2 regions of the Streptomyces sp. NPDC001728 genome follow, and region 2 is predicted to be linked to the other one. Evidence: riboswitches for the same ligand, from Rfam matches in the RefSeq annotation. Region 2 holds a riboswitch; the other holds the start of a gene.
What was found. A riboswitch is a leader RNA that binds a small molecule or an ion and turns the genes downstream of it on or off. The one in region 2 is predicted to bind cyclic di-AMP.
Positions count from the first base shown of each region.

Region 1: it holds a riboswitch for cyclic di-AMP, as region 2 does, so the genes downstream of both, ABT154_RS20325 (M23 family metallopeptidase) here and ABT154_RS30370 (transglycosylase family protein) in region 2, are expected to answer to the same signal.

Region 1 is NZ_JBEOZK010000013.1:43,069-47,450, forward strand. It holds gene ABT154_RS20315 (HPr family phosphocarrier protein) at 111-392, shown strand; gene ABT154_RS20320 (GntR family transcriptional regulator) at 613-1,296, opposite strand; gene ABT154_RS20325 (M23 family metallopeptidase) at 1,476-2,246, opposite strand; cyclic di-AMP (ydaO/yuaA leader) riboswitch at 2,259-2,424, opposite strand; gene ABT154_RS20330 (M16 family metallopeptidase) at 2,625-3,992, opposite strand; gene ABT154_RS20335 (M16 family metallopeptidase) at 4,019-4,382, opposite strand, start outside.
Region 2 is NZ_JBEOZK010000027.1:37,507-41,888, reverse strand. It holds gene eno (phosphopyruvate hydratase) at 1-1,019, opposite strand, end outside; gene ABT154_RS30370 (transglycosylase family protein) at 1,331-2,065, opposite strand; cyclic di-AMP (ydaO/yuaA leader) riboswitch at 2,069-2,242, opposite strand; gene ABT154_RS30365 (LysM peptidoglycan-binding domain-containing protein) at 2,501-3,568, opposite strand; gene ABT154_RS30360 (cytochrome P450 family protein) at 3,698-4,382, opposite strand, start outside.

The sequences.
Region 1 (4,382 bases), on a different contig from region 2:
GCACACAAGGGCCGAAAGGCGGTCCGATCCGGGTCCGAGGTCGGCGTGAGCACGGAGCATCCCGTGAGAGACTGGTCTAGACAACCGCTTAAGACTTGAAGGGCAACACCATGGCTGAGCGCCGCGTCAACGTCGGCTGGGCCGAGGGCCTGCACGCCCGCCCCGCGTCCATCTTCGTCCGTGCCGCCACGGCTTCCGGCGTTCCGGTGACGATCGCCAAGTCCGACGGCACGCCCGTGAACGCCGCCTCCATGCTCGCGGTGCTCGGTCTGGGCGCGCAGGGCGGCGAGGAGATCGTCCTCGCTTCGGAGGCCGACGGCGCCGAGGTCGCGCTGGACCGCCTGGCGAAGCTGGTCGCGGAGGGCCTGGACGAGCTCCCCGAGACCGTCTGATCCGGGTCCACCCGACCCACCCGTACGACGAAGGGCCGTGCCCGCCGGAACCCCGGCAGGTACGGCCCTTCGCTTTCCGCCGGACTTTCACGCGCCCTCTTTCGCCCTCTCGTGCCGCCCGATTCCCCGGCAGCACAAAAGGACGGACGGCAGCAAGAGATAATACGGGCACCCCGAAACACCCCCGCCGAATTCCCATTCCTTGTATACGGCGCCCGCGTTAATTCCGGGCACTCGCCGTGTTGACGACATGTTGCGAAACCCTCACACGGCCCCGGTCCGGCCTCTTGAGCCGGTGCAGCGCCTGCGAGCGTTCCGCGTGCAGCGCCGTCAGCGCCCTCGCCCGCTCGGCGTCGCCGCGCGCCACGGCGTCCACGATCGCGCCGTGCTCGGCCCAGGCCTCCACCGGCCGTTCGGGCTGCTCGACCACGTACATCCAGGCGATCTTGTGCCGCAGCTGGGTCAGCAGCGCCGTCAGGGCGGGGCTCCCGGAGGCCTGCGCGAGCGTCTCGTGGAACCAGCCGCCGAGTGAGCGCAGATCCTCGCCCTGGCCGCGCCTGGCCCGCTCCTGACCCAGCCTGACCAGGCCGCGGAGGACCTTGAGATGCGCCTCCGTACGCCGCTGGGCCGCCCGCGCCGCCCCCAGCGGTTCGAGCAGCGCCCGCATGTCGAGCAGATCGGCCGCCTCCTGCTCGGTGGGCTCGGCGACCTGGGCGCCCGCGTGGCGGCGGGTGACGACGAAGCCCTCCGACTCCAGGGTGCGCAGCGCCTCACGGACCGGGACGCGGGAGACCCCGTACCGACGGGCGAGCTGGTCCTCGGTCAGCCGGCTCCCCCGCTCGAAGACGCCGGAGACGATGTCGTCCCGGATCGCCGTGCACACCGAGTGCGCGGGAATGCGCATGTCCGACCTCCGCCTTGGTCGCGCGAGACAATTCGATCGGCGCCTTTCCGCGCCCGGCCTCCGACTCTATTGCAGCCCGTGGGTATTTCCGATGGCCGCACGGAATGTGAAGGGTTTTCGACCGACGAAAAGCCCCGGCTCAGCACGAGCCGGGGCTTTTGTGATGCGTGCCGCCGGTGTCAGACGTTGACGCCGCGGGCGCGCAGGTAGGACAGCGGGTTGATGTCCGAGCCGTAGTCGGGGCTCGTGCGCGCCTCGAAGTGGAGGTGCGGGCCGGTCGAGTTGCCGGTCGAGCCGGAGACGCCTATGTGCTGGCCGGGCTCGACGCTCTGGCCGACGTACACGTCGATGGAGGACAGGTGGCCGTACTGGGTGTACGTGCCGTCGTGCATCCGGATGACGATGTTGTTGCCGTACGCGCCGCCCCAGCCGGCCTCGACGACGGTGCCGGAGCCGACGGAGACGACGTTGCTGCCGTAGGCGGCGTGGAAGTCGATGCCGGAGTGGCTGCCGGAGGACCAGAGCGAGCCGCCGGTCTTGTAGCCGGTGGACACGTAAGAGCCGTCGACGGGGAGCTGGAAGGAGGCCAGACGACGGCGCTCGGCCTCGCGGGCGGCGCGCTCCTTGGCCTGACGGATCTCCTTGGCGCGGGCCTCGGCCTTGCGCTTCGCCTCGGCCTGGGCCTTCGCCTTGGCGGCGGCCTCGAAGGCCTCCCGGTCCTGGGCGTCGGCCTGGGCGTTGAGCCGGTCCGCGAGGGAGTCCTCGGTGATGACCCGGGTGAGGCCGGTGTCCTCGACGGAGCGGTTGTCCGTGTCGGCGGCGAGCGCCGGGGAGGCGAGGGTTCCGATGACGCCGGTGGTGGCGAGCGTCGCGACGCCGGCGATGCCCGCCGTGCGGCGCACCGTCCGGCTCGGAGCACGATGCTTCCCGGTGGCACGGGTGAACGCCATGGAGGGGCTGGTCCTTTCCTTCCTTCTCGCCTACCGGGTTAGCTGACGGGTTCGGAGCAGGAAGGTCTCCTACGAGCCCCTCCGTACGAGACGAAGGCGCCCGATTCACCCCAGGGACTACGCGTGGGTCCCCGGCTCCCCAGGCTCGCGCCTGACGGGGACTCGGCGATGACTGTCCGATGCCGCGGATGCGGCGCGTGCAACTGGCGAACAGCCGCACCGACGCTATGCGGATCGCCTGTCGATCACCAACCAGACGCGCTTTTTGTAAGACATGCCACAGGCCATACGATGAGACTTACCGTCAATACGGACAAAGCGGAGAACCCCGACGAACTATCCCGTCGGGGTTCTCCGTTGCCGGTTCGGCGACCGGAATCAGCCGGTCACGACCGTCACTTCACCGATGCCGAGCGCGCGCACCGGCTCCGCGATCTGCGCCGCGTCGCCCACCAGGACGGTGACGAGCCGGTCCACCGGGAAGGCGCTGACCACGGCCGCGGTCGCCTCGACCGTGCCGGTCTCGGCCAGGCGCGCGTACAACTGCGCCTGGTAGTCGTCCGGGAGGTGCTGCTCGACCTGGTCGGCGAGCGTCCCGGCGACCGAGGCGGCCGTCTCGTACTTGAGCGGCGCGACGCCCACCAGGTTCTGCACGGCCGTCTCGCGCTCCGCGTCCGTGAGCCCCTCGGCTGCCAGGGTGCGCAGCACCCTCCACAGGTCGTCGAGAGCCGGGCCCGTGTTGGGGGTGTCGACGGAACCGCTGATGGCGAGCATCGCGGCGCCGTTCCCCTCGGCGTCCGAGCGGAGCACCTGCCCGAAGGCCCGCACGCCGTAGGTGTAGCCCTTCTCCTCGCGCAGGACCCGGTCGAGTCGCGAGGTGAGGGTGCCACCGAGGCAGTAAGAGCCCAGCACCTGGGCCGGCCAGACGCGGGCGTGCCGGTCGGCGCCGATGCGGCCGATCAGCAACTGGGTCTGGACGGCGCCCGGACGGTCCACGATGACGACCCGTCCGGTGTCGTCCGCGGTGATCGGCGGCATCGGGAGCGGCTCGGCCGGCTCGCCGGTCCAGGCACCCAGGGTCTCCGCGAGGACCTTGTCCAGGTCGACGCCGGTCAGGTCGCCGACGACCACGGCGGTGGCCGTCGCGGGCCGGACGTGCGCCTCGAAGAAGGCGCGGACGGCGGCGGCGTCGATCGCCTCGACGGTCTCCTCCGTGCCCTGGCGCGGCCGGGACATCCGGGACTCGGCCGGGAACAGCTCCTTGGAGAGCTGCTTGGCCGCGCGACGGGCCGGGTTGGCGGTCTCGTGCGGGATCTCGTCCAGCCGGTTGCGCACCAGACGCTCGACCTCGGTGTCCAGGAACGCCGGGGCGATCAGGGCCTCGGAGAGCAGCCCGAGCGCCTTGTGCAGCCGGGAGACCGGGACCTCCAGGGAGACCCGTACGCCCGGGTGGTCCGCGTGCGCGTCGAGCGTGGCGCCGCAGCGCTCCAGCTCGGCCGCGAACTCCTCGGCACTGTGCTTGTCGGTGCCCTCGGAGAGCGCGCGGGCCATGATGGTCGCGACGCCGTCGAGCCCGGCGGGCTCGGCGTCCAGCGGGGCCGGCAGGAAGATCTCCACGGCCACGACCTGCTGGCCGGGACGGTGGCTGGTGAGCAGCGTCAGACCGTTGTCCAGGGCGCCGCGGTCCGGGGCCGGGAAGGCCCAGGGGCGAGCGACACCGGGCGCCGGCTGCGGGTGGAAGTCCATGCTCGTCAAAGACGCGGCAGTGTCGGTCACTGGTCCGCCCCCTCTTCCTCGTCGCTGTCGCTCTCGCTCTGTTCGGTCGCCAGGGGCTCGTAGACCAGCACCGCGCGGTTGTCGGGGCGCAGCTTGGCCGCGGCGGCGGCCTGCACCTCCTCGGCGGTGATGTCCAGGACGCGGTCCACGGCCGTCAGGGCGAGCTGCGGGTCACCGAACAGCACGGCGAAGCGGCACAGTTCGTCGGCGCGACCCGCGACGGTGCCGAGGCGGTCGAGCCACTCGCGCTCCAACTGCGCCTGGGCGCGCTCCATCTCCTCGGGCGTGGGGCCCTCGGCGGCGAAGCGGGCCAGCTCCTCGTCGACGGCCGCCTCGATCTGCGGGACCTCGACGCCGCCG
Region 2 (4,382 bases):
TGGTTGACCTTGACCAGGAGGGCGTTCGCGGTGCCCTCCTCGATGCCGCGGGCCAGACGCTCCGGGTTGGTGACGAAGAGGTCGTCGCCGACGATCTGGACCTTGGCGCCCAGCTTGTCGGTGAGGACCTTCCAGCCCGCCCAGTCGTCCTCGAACAGCGGGTCCTCGATGGAGACCATCGGGTACGCGGAGACGAGCTCCTCGTAGTACTCGGTCATCTCGGCGGCCGAGCGGGACTTGCCCTCGAACTCGTACTTGCCGTCCTTGTAGAACTCGGACGCGGCGACGTCGAGCGCGAGCGCGACGTCGGAGCCCGGGGTGTAGCCGGCCTCCTTGATGGCCTCGACGATGAGGTCGAGTGCGGCGCGGTTCGACTCGAGGTTCGGGGCGAAGCCGCCCTCGTCGCCGAGGCCGGTGGAGAGGCCCTTGCGCTTCAGCACGCCCTTGAGCGTGTGGTAGATCTCGGCGCCCCAGCGGAGGGCCTCGGAGAAGGACTCCGCGCCGATCGGGGCGATCATGAACTCCTGGATGTCGACGTTGGAGTCGGCGTGCGACCCACCGTTCAGGATGTTCATCATCGGAACGGGCAGCAGGTGCGCGTTCGGGCCGCCGAGGTAGCGGAAGAGGGGGAGGTCCGAGGCCTCGGAGGCGGCGTGCGCGACGGCGAGGGAGACGCCGAGGATGGCGTTGGCGCCGAGCGAGCCCTTGTTCTCCGTGGCGTCCAGGTCGAACATGGCCTGGTCGATCAGGCGCTGCTCGGTGGCGTCGTAGCCGACGAGCTCCGGGCCGATCTGCTCGATGACGGCGAGGACGGCCTTCTCGACACCCTTGCCCATGTAGCGGTTCGGGTCACCGTCGCGAAGCTCGATGGCCTCGAACGCACCGGTGGAGGCGCCGGACGGAACGGCAGCACGGCCGGTGCTGCCGTCGTCGAGGCCGACCTCGACCTCGACCGTGGGGTTGCCTCGGGAGTCCAGGATTTCCCGGGCTACGACGACGTCGATGGACGGCACGAGCATCTCCTTTTTGGGATGTGACGCTGGATGTGACGCATGGCCGGCGCAGGGTCGACCGGCCTTGCGACAAGAGCCTAACCGGCGCGGAGCCTCCGGCCAGCCGGGCGCCCGCCCCCTGGGACGAAAAAGGACCCAAGGGCATGCATCCCGGGACGAAGGACCCCGTATCTACTGGACAGTAACCGCAAAGCGCCCCTGGAACGGGGGAACCCCGGCCCGACGCGCACGGGGGAGGGCGCGTCGGGCCGGGGTGGTCACCGCGGGCGGGTCGTGGGGTCCGTGCGAGCCGCCGGACTCACAGGGACCGCCGGGCCCTACTTCAGGTGGAGCTGCTGGCCCGGGTAGATGAGGTCGGCGTTCTCGACGACGTCCTTGTTCAGCTCGAAGAGCTTGGCCCAGCCGCCCTTGACGCCGTGCGCCTGGGCGATCTTGCTGAGGGTGTCGCCGGCCACGACCTTGTACTCGCCGTCACCCTTCTTGACCGTCTTGCCGGCCGGGGTGGTGACGGTCTGCTTGGCGGCCTTCGGCGCGGCCTGCTGCTGCGCGGCCTTCTTCGGGGCCTGGCGCTGCTCGCTGCGGGTGGTCGGCTGCTCGGCCTTCCGCTCCGGCTTCGGCTGCTGGCTCGGCTGCTGGGTGGCGCTCTTCGGGGTGCTCTCGGCGGCGCCGCCGTCGTAGGAGGCACCGGAGAGGCCCACACCGCAGCTCGGCCAGGCACCCTTGCCCTGGCCCGCGAGGACCTTCTCGCCGATGGCGATCTGCTGGGACTTCGACGCCTGGTTGGCGGTCGAGGCGTAGGCGGTGCCGCCGTACGCGGCCCAGGTGGAGGCCGAGAACTGGAGGCCGCCGTAGTAGCCGTTGCCCGTGTTGATGGACCAGTTGCCGCCGGACTCGCACTGGGCGACGCGGTCCCACTCGGAGACCGTGGCGGCCGAGGCGGTGCCCGCGGTCATCAGCGGGGCGGCGACGGCGACACCGGTGACGCCGACGAGCGTGGCGACCTGGGTGGCCTTGGAGGGACGACGGTGTTTGCCCTTACCGGAAAACAGCATGGAAGTACTCCTCACCGACGCCTGTGAGGTGAGCTGTCGGGTTCGGGCCGGAAAGTTGCCCGGCCGCGTGTCCTTGCACGCGGCTTCACCCCAAGCCCGTCGTCGGCCGTCTTTCTCAACGGCCGGGACCGGCACTTACCTTGGGTCCCCCACTCCTGCCTTCGGCGCTGACGCGACGACTGTTCCCATCGGCCGACGGCAGGATTCGGCGTTTCGGTCGACGGGGCCCGCGGTGGCGAGCGGTGACGACCGTAGACACAGACCCACTGGAAGTTCAAAGAGGCGCATTGCGGAAATATCGCCCCTGCTTGCCTTCCGGTTGGGAGTGTTTGCGCAGGTGAGAGGTGACGGGAGCGGATTTCTCGGACGGGACACGCCAGTTGGGGCGAAGAGACCCATGTCTCACTTACCCAGATCCGGACATTTGATCCCGAATCACTCCTTCTTCGCGAGCGAACCGTTCGTCAGGTCAAGGCTCTGACCAGGAAGGATGAGGTCCGGATCGACACCGACGGTCCGGCGGTTGGCGTCATAGAGCGCCGTCCAGCCTCCGGGGAGTTCGTTCTGCTGTGCGATGTCGGACAGGCTGTCACCCGGCCGCACGGTGTACGCGCCCGAAGTGCCGGAAGTGTCCGTTGCGCCCGAATCCTTCGCGGCGTCAGGCGCGGGCGTCGCCGCGGTGTCCCCCGCCAGCTCGACGCCGGTCGAGGCGTGTCGGCCCGATTCGGGCGAAGTGCCCGGCTTCGCACCACCCTCCGGAGCGGCCCCGCCCCGGTGCTTCCCGGTCCCGGGAGTGGCCGACGACACGTCATCACCCGGCATGCCGGGCATGGCGGACGAGTCCGGCGTAGCGGACGTATCGGGCGCAGCGGGAGCGGTCGGGGTGCCCGGAGTGGTGGACGTTCCCGGCGTCGTGGCCGCCGGAGGCGTCGTCGGCGCGGTGGGGGTCACAGGAGTGGTCGGGGTGCCGGGAGCGGCGGGCGTGGCCGTACGGGCGTCCCGCTCGGCCGTCCGCGCCGCACCGGCGGTGTCGGAGGACGGCAGGCCCGAGGTCCGGTTCGACTCGGCGACCGGTCCCGCGGGCGCCTTCGGCAGCGCGGCCGGGCCCGGGTTCACGCCGGGGGCCGTGCCGTCGTTCTTCAGGCCGGCGATCGGTGCGCAGGTGGCCCATTCCAGGGAGCCCTTCGCGAGCGCCTTCTCGGCCACCGCGATCTGCTGGGCGCGGCTGGCCAGGTCGGGGCTGGGCGCGTACGCCAGGCCGCCGTGGCGCTCCCAGCTGCCCTGGGTGAACTGGAGGCCGCCGTACATGCCGTTGCCGAAGTTGGCGTTCCACTGACCGCCGGACTCGCACTCGGCGACCCGGTCCCAGGTGGCGGCGTCGGCGGCGGAGGCGGATCCGGTGGCGAGCAGCGGCAGCGCCATGGCGGATCCGGTCACGCCCGCGGCGACGACGAGGGCGGGGGCCTGACGGGGGCGACGGTGTCGTCCGTTCCCGGAACGCATAGGAGCGCCTTTCGCGTGACGGCTGAGACTGCGGCGAAACGTAGCCGCATTCGAACGCTCATCACAAGTCGATGGCCGCACGATCACGCGAAGATCACATTCTTGACACTCCGTCAGTTCACCGTGGGATCACGGGAGACGTACGGATGGGGAGAACTCCACCGGAAGCGTGCGCAATCCACGCATGATGAGCCCGCCGCGCCACCGCAGTTCGTCCGGATCGGCGGCAAGTCGCAGGTCCGGAAGGCGAGTCAGCAGGGTGGCCAGCGCCGTCTGCCCTTCGAGGCGGGCGAGCGGCGCACCCAGGCAGTAGTGGATGCCGTGGCCGTACCCGAGGTGCTGGTTGTCGCGCCGGGCGAGGTCGAGGACGTCCGGCCCCTCGAACCGCTCCGGGTCCCGGTCGGCGGCGGCGAGCACCACGAGCACGGGGTCGCCCGCCGGGATCTCCTGGCCGCCGACGGTCAGGTTCTGGGTGGCGTACCGCCAGGTGGCCATCTCCACGGGCCCGTCGTACCGCAGCAGCTCCTCGATGCCGGTCTCCAGGAGTCCGGTCTCACCGGCGGCGATCGAGGCCTGGAGGCGCTCGCGCTGCTCGGGGTGACGGAGAAGCGCGTAAAGTCCGTTTCCGACCAGATTTACGGTGGTTTCGAAGCCGGCGAAGAGCAGGATGAAGGCCATCGCGGCGGCCTCGTTCTCGGTGAGGTGCTCACCGTGGTCGGAGGCCTTGATGAGCCCCGAGATGAGGTCGTCCCCGGGCTCCTCGCGCTTGCGGTGGATCAGCTCGGCGAGGTAGCCGCGCATCTTCTTGACCGAC